Regions from separate parts of the Thiorhodovibrio frisius genome, predicted to be linked through region 1. Evidence: predicted binding sites of a transcription regulator. Region 1 holds the regulator's gene; each other region holds the start of a gene.
What was found. Region 1 encodes sigma-54, which starts transcription at its own class of promoters, with help from an activator protein. Its sites were predicted from a motif close to TGGCANGNTNCNTGCTT; they were not measured.

Region 1 (4,260 bases):
GGTGTTGATATCACCGTCAGGGCTGGTGAAGTTGTCGGTTTGCTCGGTCCCAACGGTGCCGGCAAGACCACCAGCTTCTACATGATCGTCGGTCTGGTGAGCGCTGATTCCGGGCGCATTTTGCTTGCCGGCGAGGATGTCACCCTCGCGCCCATGCACGCACGCGCCCGGCGCGGCCTGAGCTACCTGGCCCAGGAGCCATCCATCTTCCGCAAGCTGAGCGCAACAAACAACCTGATGGCGGTGCTCGAAACCCGCCCAGAACTCGACGACCACCAGCGCCGCCAGTATTGCGAGGCGCTGCTCGATGAGCTTGGCATTGCGCATATCGCCCAATCTCTGGCTCTCAGTTTGTCGGGAGGCGAGCGCCGCCGCCTGGAAATTGCCCGCGCACTTGCCGTCGAGCCGAAAGTCATGTTGCTTGACGAGCCCTTTGCCGGGGTCGACCCGATCGCAGTGGTCGACATTAAAAAAATTATCACCCATTTGAGCGAGCGCGGTATTGGCGTGCTGGTCACCGATCATAACGTGCGAGAAACCCTCGATATTTGTGATCGCGCCTACATCATCAGCGATGGGCAGGTGATTGCCGAAGGTGAGCCCTCGGCCTTGCTCAGCAACACCCAGGTGCGCGCGGTCTATCTTGGCGAGCATTTCCGGCTTTGACGCTCGGCTTTGCGTCGACTTGGCAAAGATCAGCTACAATCAAATTTGCCCTATGCAAATTTCATTCATTGTCCAAGCATCTGTCTATGCCCATCCCGCCGGAGTCCCGCTGCCCGCAGCAGTTCCGTTGAAGGCGTCGCGATGAAGCAGACCATTCAACTGCGCCTCGGCCAGCAGCTGACGATGACGCCGCAGCTGCAGCAAGCGATTAAGCTGCTGCAGCTCTCGACCCTGGATCTCCAGCAGGAAATCCAGCAGGCGCTTGAGTCCAACCTGATGCTCGAGAACGCCGATGACGACCTGCCGGAGCCAGGCACCCGCGAAGACCGCCTGAATCAGGATGAGGCCAGCGCGCAGCGTCTCGAAGAGGCGCGACTCGATAGCTCGTTGCGCCCCGAGCGCGACGGCATGCCCGACGAGTTGCCCACCGACAGCGAATGGACCGACACTTTCGCCGATACCTCCGACAGCTACGCGCCAAGCAGCGGTGCCCAATCCGGTGCTCAATCTGGCAGCCAGTCCGGCGACAGCAATGATTTCGACCTCTTCGCCCAGCGCTCGCGCCCGCAGACGCTGCATGACTACATCGACTGGCAGCTCAACCTGACCCGTTTCGGCGCGCGCGACCAAGCCGTTGCCGAGGCGCTGATCGACGCCATTGACGCCGACGGCTACCTGCATCTGGACCTGAGCGAATTGCCCGCGATTCTGAACGACCCGGAACTTGAGCCGGACGAGATTGAAGCCGTGCTCCATCGCATCCAGAGCTTCGATCCGCCGGGTCTCGCGGCACGCGACCTGCGCGAATGCCTGATCCTGCAACTGCGTCAGCTGACCGATCACCAGCCGCGACGCGACCATGCCCTGAGCATCTGCGAGCACCATTTCGATGCTCTGGGGCGCAACGATCTGGACGCCATGCGCCGTGGCACCAAGCTCAGCGACGATGACTTGGGCCAGGCACTGACGCTGATCCGCTCCCTGAACCCGCGCCCAGGGTCGGCCGTGACCGAGGTGCAACCGGAATACATCAAGCCCGACGTGCTGGTGCGCCGTCGCCACGGCCGCTGGACAGTGGAGCTTAACCCGGATACCACGCCGCGAATTCGCGTCAACGAGAGTTACAGGCAGCTCATTCGGCGTGCCGATAAGGCCGCCGACAATCAGTGCCTGAAATCCCATCTGCAAGAGGCGCAGTGGTTTATCAAAAGCCTGCTGAGTCGCAATGACACCGTGCTGCGGGTAGCGACCAAAATTGTCGAGCTGCAGCAGGACTTTTTCGATTTTGGCGAAGAGGCCATGCGCCCGCTGGTGCTGCGCGACATCGCCGAGACGCTGGAGCTGCATGAATCCACCGTCTCGCGCGTGACAACGCAGAAATACATGCACACCCCCAGGGGCACCTTCGAGTTCAAATATTTCTTTTCAAGTCACGTCAACACCACTTCAGGGGGTGAGTGTTCATCGACCGCCATCCGCGCCTTTATCCGCAAACTGGTCGCCGCAGAGACGCCTAATAAGCCTCTGAGTGACAACAAAATTGCCGAGGTTCTGTCGGATCAGGGCATCAAGGTGGCACGACGAACAGTCGCCAAATACCGCGAAGCCATGGGCATCCCGCCCTCGAACGAGCGCAAGCGGCTCGCATGACGCCAGAGGTTTTCATTACAGAGGGTTTTCATACCAGGGTTCTTTTGTGATGAAATTCCCCAGTCATTGCACCGGCCATCGCCGCGTTCGACCATTCAGGAGTCATAACCTATGCAAATCAAGCTCACCGGGCATCATGTCGACATTACCGAACCACTCAAAGACTATGTCGATAGTAAATTTTCCCGCCTGGAGCGCCATTTCGACCATGTCATCAACGCCAACGTCATCCTGAGTGTCGAGAAGCTCCGCCAGAAGGCGGAAGCCACCCTGCTCGTCAATGGCGCCAACGTTCATGCCGATGCGACGCACGAGGACATGTACGCCGCCATTGACGGGCTGATCGATAAGCTCGACCGTCAGGTGCTCAAGTACAAGGAAAAGCGCCAAAGTCATCGCGCGCCCGGTGCCAAAGTGGCCAGCGCCGAACTTGCCGCTACCGACGAGGCAGCATCGGAAGCGCTTGAGGAGGACTGAGGTCAAACGCATTGCTTGACCCGTTGTCCAAATAACGAACCTACCGACATCCTTCACTGATGACCCATACCGGAGCCGGTCATGCTGGCTCCGGTTTTTGTTTCGTCCACCGGAGAGCCAGCGCACATGTTTCCCCCGCAACTTATCGTCGAGCACCGGGTGCTCGCCGGGGCCAGCATCAGCAGTAAGAAGCGGCTGCTTGAAACCTTGGCCGAGCTGTTGGTTGGCGAGCAGCCCCAGCTCAGCCGCGAGGCGGTATTCGACCGCCTGCTCGAGCGCGAACGCCTCGGCAGCACCGGCCTCGGTCATGGCGTGGCGCTGCCCCATGCGCGCGTGGCGGAGATCACGGACGCCATTGGCGCTTTCATCCAGATCGCCGAGCCCGTCCCCTTCGATGCCATCGACGACCAACCGATTGACCTGGCCTTTGCGCTACTGGTGCCTGAGGGCGCCAACGAGACCCATCTGCAACTATTGGCCAAGCTGGCGGAACTCTTCAACCAGGATCATCTCCGACAGCGCCTGCGCAGCGCCGAGAGCCCACAGGCACTGCTCGACATTCTCACCCAGGCATCTCTGTCGGCATCCAACGGAGTCGCGTGAAAGCTATCGACTCCCTGCAGCGACTTGTCGACAGCCTGAGCAAGCCGCTCAAGCTGCGCTGGGTGCTTGAGCCTCCGCCAGAGCCCATTCCTCTCACTAATCCGCCCCAATCACCGCGCCAGCGGTTGGTGGGCTCCATGAACTGCATCCGCCCGAACCGGGTGCAAATTATCGGCCCGGCCGAATCCGCCTACTTAGGCGATCTGCACCCGGACGCCCGCGCCGACATGATGACGCGGGTTTTTACCGCCCAACCCATTGCGGTCATCTTCTCTGACGGGCTGGAACCTGACCCGGAATTTCGCGCACTTGCAGAGCGGGAACAGACGCCCCTGCTGGGCTCGGGCCTGAACGACCAGGACCTTGTCGAGCACCTGCAACATGTGCTGACCTACGCCTTTGCTGAGCGCATCACCTTGCATGGCGTCTTTCTCGAGGTGCTTGGCATGGGCGTGCTGCTGGTCGGCGACCCCGGCATCGGCAAGAGTGAACTGGCGCTTGAGCTGATCGCGCGCGGCCACCGACTGATCGCCGATGACGCGCCTGAATTCGCTCGGGTTGCGCCGGAGATCATTGAGGGACGCTGCCCGCCCCTGCTGCGCGATTTTCTCGAAGTGCGCGGCCTTGGTGTGCTCAATATTCGCGCCATGTTCGGCGAGAGCGCAGTGCGCGAGACAGACCACCTGAAACTGGTCATCAGCATGCGGATCTACAACAGCAGCGAACTGGCCGGCGTCGACCGCCTGCTCGGCAGCCTGTCCGCGCGCACCATTCTCGGCATCGCAGTGCCGGAAATCACCATTCCAGTGGCACCCGGGCGCAATCTCGCGGTGTTGCTCGAGACCGCCGTGCGCAGTCAAATTC
Region 2 (4,260 bases), 2.5 Mb from region 1:
CTCCGACGGTGCTGAGGGCGCGCTCGCCTGATCATTCGCCGCTGGCTCTTGCACCCATTCAGTGGCTTCAAGCGCGGACTCTGGCACCTGTAGCAGATTGGCGCCAGGAAACTGGACATGGTAGCCAAGCAGTTCGCGCTCGCCGCGTAGGACCTTGACCACTTCCCCGATGCTGCCCTCCTCCACCAGCAAGCGACCGCCGCTGGCCAGGGTCAGGGTGGCGCGCACCCGGTCGCGGGTATCGAAGCGACTTTCGACCCAAAAGTCACTTGCCGCCTGCAATTCCTGCTCGCGACAGCCAACGACGAGATCCTGGTCGACAAAATGCACGCTGTAGATGATCTGGTCCTGCAAAAAGGTCCCAACATCGCGCACATAGCCCGTGCTGCCGCGACGAATCAGCAGCGCACCGCGATCCCGACCGGGAAATGTCCCGTCGTTGCGCAGGTGGCGGATAACGCGCACCTCATCGCCGTAGTCATACGCTGGGCGCATGATGCAACTGACCAAGCAGCGAATCCAACCCCACGTTCACCGGCTGCCCTTGCTTAAAGACGCGAAAGACTTTCTCGGTGCGCGCATCCGAATTCACAAAATCTCCATAGGCGCCTTCGAGCAGATCCCGGTGTAACTCAAACTGTGCCTGGGCATCCTCTGGCAAGGTCTCGACCTCGGCGAGATAATCATGAAAGCGTTGCAAAATGTGCAAACGGTTCACATGAACCACGGCAGGGTCAAAAGCAATACCGAAGTAGGTCAGGAAATCTTCGGCACTTTCGAGTTCATCGAGGTCCAGTTCCTCGATCGTCTGTGTTACATCGGACATGGCAGGCACCTTTTAGTTGATGGTCAAGGCCTAATGGCGAATAGATTCGCCGCGTCGGTCAGGCGAATTCATTCGCCAAATTTTGCGTCAGCGACGCCGCAAAACATGCAGGTTATCCCCAGCACCCTGAATCTGTTGCTCGGTCACCAGACTGCGCGCCAGGCGCAGCAGGCTGTCGATGCCCAGACGCCCCTCGGTATCGAGCCGCGCAAGGGTCTCAAGACGTTCGAGCGCCTCGGTGGCGCGCTCCAAACGCAACTCCAGATAGCCAGCGCCTTTGAGCGCCAGCAGCAGAAAGCGGGTCAAGGGCATGGCATGCTGGCTTAATTCATGCAGCCGGGCCTCATCGAGTTCCCGCCAGCCGCCGTCCAATCCCAGGTCGCGGGCACTCAGCGCCAGCGCACGCTCGGCCACAATCAGCGCATCCTCCAGCCGGTGCTGATAGTAATAGTAGCGATAGAGCGCGACCAGCACCGATAGCTGCTCGGGCGCCAGAAAGTAAGCCCGCAGCAAAGCCAACTCAGCGCTCGCGCCGCCTTCGCTTCCATAGTCGCTCGCAGCATCCTGTATGAGCGCGTCCACCTCCGCCGGCAGCGGGGCGTCGAAGTACATCTCCTGGCCGGTGAAGTCGAGTAAATCCAATGCTATCCCACAAATTGCTTGGCGATGGTTGCTGGCTATTGCAAGCGCAGACTACCGCCGGCGCTAAGATCAATCTCCGAGAGGAAACCGCGCAGATCACCCAGCTCAGGCGAGCGCTTGTGCTCGGTCACGAAGCTGCGCACACGCGTGAGCAGACAGGCAGCCTGCTCAGCACTCAGTGAGGTATTGAGCTGCTCGGCATAGGCGCGACACAGGGCATGGCGGCCGGAATGCTTGCCCAGCACCAAGCGGTGAGTGCGGCCAAGCTCGGCCGGATCGACACCCTGATAATTGCGCGGATCTTTCATCAGTCCATCGACGTGGATGCCAGCCTCGTGGGTAAAAGCCCCGGCGCCGATCAGGCTCTTCTGCCAGGCCACTGGCCGGCCCGATGCGGTTGCAACCAACTCGGACAGACTCTCGAAATGGGTGAGATCAATGCCAGTTGCGCAACCATGGACGTGCTTCAGGCCAATTGCCACCTCTTCGAGTGCCGCATTACCAGCGCGTTCCCCCAGCCCGTGCACCGTGGTATTCACATGAGTGGCCCCGCCGCGCACCGCCGCCAGAGTATTGGCCGTGGCCATGCCGAGGTCGTCATGGGCGTGCATTTCAATCTCGCAGTCACAATGGGCGCGCAGATCGCTGATGGCGGCAAACACGCCGAAGGGGTCCAACACCCCAAGGGTGTCGGCATAGCGCACGCGCCTAGCGCCCGAGGCTTGTGCCACCTCCACGACCTGGCGCAGAAAATCCGCATCAGCGCGCGAGGCGTCCTCAAAGCCAACGCCAACCTGAAAGCCCGCCTCCAGTGCCCGTGGCACCTGGATGCGAATCTGTTTGAGCACCCAGGTGCGATCACGCCCGAGCTTCCCGGAAATTTGCTGATCGGACACCGGAATCGACAGGTCGATTAGATCCACCGGTAGGTCACGACTGGCGGCAATATCCTGCTCGACCATGCGCGCCCAGACCATTAGGCGCGCATTCAGTCCCAAGGCCGCGACCGCAGCGATGGATGCGCGTTCCTCCTCGCCCATCGCCGGAATGCCGATTTCCAACTCCGGCACGCCAAGGGCGTCGAGCCCGCGCGCAATGGCAAGCTTTTCGTCCAGCGAAAAGGCCACCCCGGCAGATTGTTCGCCATCGCGCAGCGTCGTGTCGTTGATGCAGACCGCACCGGGTGCGATGCTCGGCGGAATAATCTCGGGCGGAGTCCTAGTCATGCGCAAGCCCTCCAATAGAGCCCTGAATACCGATGTCGCGTCAGCGCCGCCGGCAGTCATTTCATCGACCGCACGCGACACCCACCCCAGAGGAGCCGAAACACCTCTGGCAGGGCAATCTAAAGCAAAGGGCATGCCTAAATAGAAAAAGGCAATACATCAAGGGTGATATCGCATGCCGCAGGCCAATTTGCGCCCTTTGCGACATCCCATCCGCCGCTGTTGTCATCTTGACTGCAAGACCGGGTGCGAGACGGGGACGACAAAGAAGGTATTCGCGATGCCTTCGTTCTCGCGCTGAGCCGTCTGATGGACTAAAATCTCGTGCTCGCAGCCAAAGGCACCGAGGGCATCGCGCGGGTGCGGGCGCAACGGCCCGATCCGATCTTTTTCGACCTGCACATGCCGGACATGAGCAGCGTTGAGGTGATGTGCAAGGTGTCAACCTGACCGGGGAATTGGAATCATGAACATCGAATCCAGCGGCACATCGGAACTGGTCCATCCAGAATGACAGGTGTCAGTTTTTCGAGACCGCTACCGGCCTGTAATTGTGGGCATCCTGAACTGGGCACGGTTAAGAGGCCGCCGGCATGACGCGCAATGCCGCACAGCGCTCTGACCTGATCGCACAGGGCGCCGCCAGCCTGCCCGCAGTGTCCGCCGTGGCCGTGCAGGCCTACCAATCGGTTATGCAGTTGTTGGCGGCGGAAGTTACGGACCGTATTGCAGCCCATTCGCGTTACCCGGAACTGATCGGCGGCAACCCGCCGACGCTGTTCGCGGACAACCATCGATATCACGCCCAGTTTATGGACGAGGTGTTCCAGAGCGCGCAATACGACTTGCTCGCGGTGACCCTGCCCTGGGTCTATCACGCCTACCATGCGCAGGGCGTCCACTACGACTATTTCGCCATCGAACTTGGCCTTTGGAAGGAAGCCATAGTCGCAGCGCTGCCGGCAGAGCCTGCTGCGGAGATCATCCGCGTATACGACTGGATGCTGGCGCAGCACCAGCAGGTTATTGAACTGGCCGAACAGCGCGCCAAGACGTCACTCACCGTCGATTCAAGTCTAGCCGATGCCTTCGCTGCATTCACCGAAGCCCTGCTTGAGGCCGACGATGAACGCCTGCTCCAGTTGTGCCGCGAGTTGCGGGACGCCGGTATGGCTCTACCGACCCTGCTGCAGGGCCTGGTGGTGCCAGCGATGAATCTGGTCGGCCTGCTCTGGGAAGATGGCAAGCTCTCGATCACGGGCGAGCACCAGGCCACCGCGATCATCAACCGGGTACTGTCCTCGCTGTACTACGAGCAGGCGTTCCCCGAGCCGGTGCGGGGCCGCGCGCTGGTCGCCGCCAGCGTGAACGAGTTCCATGAGCTGGGCGCCTGGATGGTGGCCACCTGTCTGGAGTTGGATGGTTGGGACGTGATCTATCTTGGCGCCAATGTTCCAAACGATGTCCTGTTGCACAAGGCATTAGATCAGCGGCCCGATTTGGTCGCGCTGTCCATCTCTATGCCATTCAATCTGCGTGCCGCCCGGGCAGCGGTTGCGGCGTTGC
Region 3 (4,260 bases), 1.9 Mb from region 1:
GCGGCACAGCGATCAGACCCCACATGCCGACAACACCATGCACTGAGATGGCACCGACCGGGTCATCGATGCGCAGCTTATCCATGGTGACGATGGCGAAGACCACAATCACGCCGCCGAGGCCGCCGATCAGGGTTGCCGCGATCGGGCTCGGGGTCAGTGGCTCGGCGGTAATAGCGACCAAACCGGCCAAAGCGCCGTTCAGTGCCATGGTGAGATCGGCCTTGCCGAACATGATACGAGCGGTGATCAACGCCAGAACCAGACCACCAGCTGCGGCCATGTTGGTGTTGACGAAGACGGCAGCCACCGCGTTGGCCTCGCCGATGTCGGAAATCTTGAGTTCCGAACCACCGTTAAAGCCGAACCAGCCCAGCCACAGAATAAAGGTACCCAGGGTTGCCAGCGGCAGATTGGAGCCAGGAATGGCGTTGATGCTGCCGTCCTTGCCGTACTTGCCTTTACGCGCGCCGAGCAGAATCACACCGGCCAGAGCCGCAGAGGCACCGCACAGATGGACGATACCCGATCCGGCAAAGTCGTTAAAGCCGATGCCGTCGAGCCAGCCACCGCCCCACTTCCAGTAACCCTGCATTGGATAGATAAAGCCGGTCATGATGACGGCGAAGGCCAAGAAAGCCCAAAGCTTCATACGCTCGGCCACGGCACCGGAGACAATCGACATGGCGGTGGCGACAAAGACCACCTGAAAAAAGAAGTCGGAAAGACCCGAGTAGTAGGACGGGTCAGGGGCTTCTTCTGGGTTGGCTGCCTTCGCGGCAATAGCCTCGGTGATCGCTTTGAGCGTATTGTCGTCCGTCGCGTTCATGAACATGAACGACCAGTTGATGCTTGGGATAACGCCGTTACCACCCGCCGGATACATGATGCCGTAACCAATCAACATGTACATGATGCAGCTGATGGCAAAGAGCGCGACGTTCTTGGTAAGAATTTCAGCGGTATTCTTGGCGCGGACCAGCCCCGCCTCGAGCATCGCAAAACCGGCGGCCATCCACATGACAAGAGCACCGGAGACGAGAAAGTAAAAGGTATCCAGCGCGTAGGCGAGCTGTATCGTTGGTTCTTCCACTATGAGGTTCCTCCTGCAAAAGTCGCTTAAAGCGCGTCGGGACCGGTCTCGCCGGTACGGATGCGGATGACCTGACCGACGTCGAAGACGAAAATCTTGCCGTCGCCGATCTTGCCGGTACGGGCTGCATTGGTGACAGCTTCAATCACCTGCTCAACCAGACCATCGTCGACAGCAATTTCCACCTTAATTTTGGGCAGAAAGTCGACGACATACTCGGCACCGCGATACAGTTCGGTGTGGCCTTTCTGCCGCCCGAAACCCTTAACCTCGATGACAGTGATGCCAGACACGCCGATATCGGCCAGCGCCTCCCGCACATCATCGAGCTTGAATGGTTTAATCACTGCTGTGATCAGCTTCATTGCATAAGCTCCCTAAGTGTATTAAGTGCGGGTAACCGCCATTGACGGTCCCCGCGCAATTAGCCTGTCGGAACGTCAGGATACTCGGACGACTTAGAACGTTTTGTTCCAACCGACCCAGACTTGGGCATCTTCGTCATAGTAGTCGCCATCGGCATCCACTTGTTCATAAGTGAAGCTAAAGGTCCCAAAGTCGCCCGCCTCTTTGCTGACGGTCGCCCCCCAATGCCAGTAATCGTAGGAGGCTTTTTTTGCGACACCATTACTGTCGGCGTAGAAATAGCGGTCATTATCAAAGTCATAGTAACCGCCGAAAACGCCGAAACTAAAATCCCGGGGAAGCGGGACATCCAAGGCGGCGCTGTAGTAAAGGTCGCCCTCCGCGAACATGCCGCCATCGTTCACCTTGCCGTTCCATGCGGTATATTGAATGCCGCCAGACACGGCAGCAGGACCGAAATCATAGCCACCAGAGATACCGATTTCCCAAAAGTCGACGTTACCCGAGCTGTCAGGATAGGCGTAGTAGATGGTATTGAGGCCCAAGCTGGCGTTTTCATCAGGCAGGCTAAAGTCGTAACCCGCATACAAGTCGAGTTCATAGGTCGGCAAACCCGAATTATTGCCGGATGTCGTGCCCACAACCGTTGGGCGCCCCGTGGTTGGATCGAGTCGCACAACCCCGGTCACTGTTTGGGTTCCATCGTCCCAATCGATGTTCGACGCCCAAGTACCAGCATAGAAGCCGCTCTCGTGAGCCACATCCAGCCCACCCTGCACTGCCGCGCCGTCCCCCGTCTGGGTAACGCCGCGCCACATGTAATTAGAAACGGCGCCAATGTTTGCGCTGAAATCCCAAGGCCCCGCCCCTTGTGCCAGCGCGACGTTGGTGCCGGCCAGCGAGAGAGCGACTGCCGCCGCCAGACCGGCGAGTCGCGGCGACGACCGATGAATGCGTGCGGTTTCTTTCATGGCGATTTTTTTCATACGTCTCATCCTAATCAGTTGTCAGTGAAAACCGGTTAATTCGTCCGCCACCTCAGTGCAGCAAAAAGCAGTGCAGCAAAAAGCTGCGGCGGCTGGAACTGACAATTCTGCAAGCAGAACGCATGCCAGCCCTGAATGTTACGAAAACACAACGATCACTCACGACTGTTGCAAAAATACATCAATAAATGCACCAAAATAGTGCTAAAAATCCGTGATCGCACCCAAAAGATGCGCTGTATCGGTGCGCGAATCCCCGAGGACGCGACACCCAAACAGGCTCTATAATGGCTGATATTTCTTTCAGCAAGAACAGGTAGCCGCGCCATGTTGGACCCAAAACAGCTCGATGAACTCGCCCGCCGTCTCAGTGCCGCAATGCCAAAAGGCATGCAAGTGTTGCAAGAAGACCTACAGCGCAGCATGCGCGCAACGCTCGAGGCTGGACTGAACCGGCTCGACTTGGTCACCCGCGAGGAATTCGACATTCAGGCCGCTGTGCTGGCGCGCTCCCGCGCTAAGCTGGAAGCACTGGAGGCACGCATTGCCGAGCTTGAGCAATCGGCACGCGCCGGCAAGGTCTGAGCCATCCGAGCCCGATGGCCAGCACACCGCCCCTAACCAGCAAGCGAGCGGCGCGTGGGCCTCAGCATTCTCCATAGCCGTGCCCCCTATGGCATTCAGGCGCTTGAGGTGATTGTCGAGGTGCAGACCGCTGGCGGCCTGCCCGGCCTGTCCATCGTTGGATTACCCGAAATGGCCGTGCGCGAGAGCAAGGACCGGGTGCGCGGCGCGCTGCGCAGCGGCAGTTTTCAATTTCCGGACGGGCGCGTGACCATCAATCTCGCACCGGCGGATTTACCCAAGGATGGTGGCCGCTTCGATCTGCCCATCGCGCTTGGCATTCTTGGTGCTTCCGGGCAATTGCAGCCCGAGGCCATCGCCGAGCATGAGTTTCTGGGCGAACTGGCCCTTTCCGGCGCCCTGCGGCCAGTTTCGGGCGTGCTGCCCTCGGCACTGGCAGCGCGCGCTGCCGGACGCGCGCTGGTGCTACCGGTCGAAAACGCCGATGAGGCCAGCCTGGTGCGCGATCTGCGCATCCTGCCCGCGCGCCACCTGCTCGATGTCTGTCAGCATCTGAATCAGATCGAGCCGCTGGCGCCTCACCAAACCCAACCCGCCGCCGAAGCCGACAGCGCACCACTGTCCGACCTGGCCGAGGTTCGCGGCCAGCCCCAGGCTAAGCGGGCACTGGAAATCGCCGCCGCCGGTGCTCATAGCCTGCTGTTCGTCGGCCCGCCCGGCACCGGCAAATCCATGCTCGCGAGCCGCCTGCCCGGCATTCTGCCGCCGCTAACCGAAGAAGAAGCCCTGGAGGCAGCGGCCGTGCGCTCTGTGGTGGGGCGAGAACAGCTGGATCGCAGCCGCTGGCGCGAACGGCCCTTTCGCGCACCCCATCACACCGCCTCCGGACCAGCCCTGGTCGGGGGTGGCAGTCATCCACGACCAGGTGAGATTTCGCTTGCACATCATGGAGTGCTCTTCCTTGATGAGCTGCCAGAATTCGATCGCCGGGTGCTGGAGGTACTGCGCGAGCCGCTCGAATCCGGGCGCATTCACATTTCGCGTGCCGCGCGTCAGGCCGAATTCCCAGCGCGTTTTCAGCTCTTGGCCGCGATGAATCCCTGCCCCTGCGGTTACCTTGGTGACCCGAGCGGGCGCTGTCATTGCACTGCCGAGCAAGTCGCGCGCTATCGTGCCCGTATTTCCGGCCCCCTGCTTGATCGCATCGATATGCAGTTAGAAGTCCCCAGG

Region 2: a site for sigma-54 is predicted at 2,817-2,833, ahead of nifV (homocitrate synthase). Genes of this name have one in related genera too.
Region 3: a site for sigma-54 is predicted at 2,557-2,573, ahead of Thiofri_RS07215 (TorF family putative porin). Genes of this name have one in related genera too.

The regions. Positions count from the first base shown of each region.
Region 1 is NZ_CP121471.1:5,049,615-5,053,874, reverse strand. It holds gene lptB (LPS export ABC transporter ATP-binding protein) at 1-666, shown strand, start outside; gene Thiofri_RS23030 (RNA polymerase factor sigma-54) at 808-2,316, shown strand; gene hpf (ribosome hibernation-promoting factor, HPF/YfiA family) at 2,428-2,793, shown strand; gene ptsN (PTS IIA-like nitrogen regulatory protein PtsN) at 2,920-3,396, shown strand; gene hprK (HPr(Ser) kinase/phosphatase) at 3,393-4,260, shown strand, end outside.
Region 2 is NZ_CP121471.1:2,115,819-2,120,078, reverse strand. It holds gene Thiofri_RS09940 (nitrogen fixation protein NifZ) at 1-495, opposite strand, end outside; gene nifW (nitrogenase-stabilizing/protective protein NifW) at 479-826, opposite strand; gene Thiofri_RS09930 (hypothetical protein) at 914-1,468, opposite strand; gene nifV (homocitrate synthase) at 1,504-2,694, opposite strand; gene Thiofri_RS09920 (response regulator) at 3,019-3,144, shown strand; gene Thiofri_RS09915 (cobalamin B12-binding domain-containing protein) at 3,288-4,260, shown strand, end outside.
Region 3 is NZ_CP121471.1:1,546,446-1,550,705, reverse strand. It holds gene Thiofri_RS07225 (ammonium transporter) at 1-1,021, opposite strand, end outside; gene Thiofri_RS07220 (P-II family nitrogen regulator) at 1,120-1,458, opposite strand; gene Thiofri_RS07215 (TorF family putative porin) at 1,552-2,445, opposite strand; gene ubiK (ubiquinone biosynthesis accessory factor UbiK) at 2,773-3,030, shown strand; gene Thiofri_RS07205 (YifB family Mg chelatase-like AAA ATPase) at 3,085-4,260, shown strand, end outside.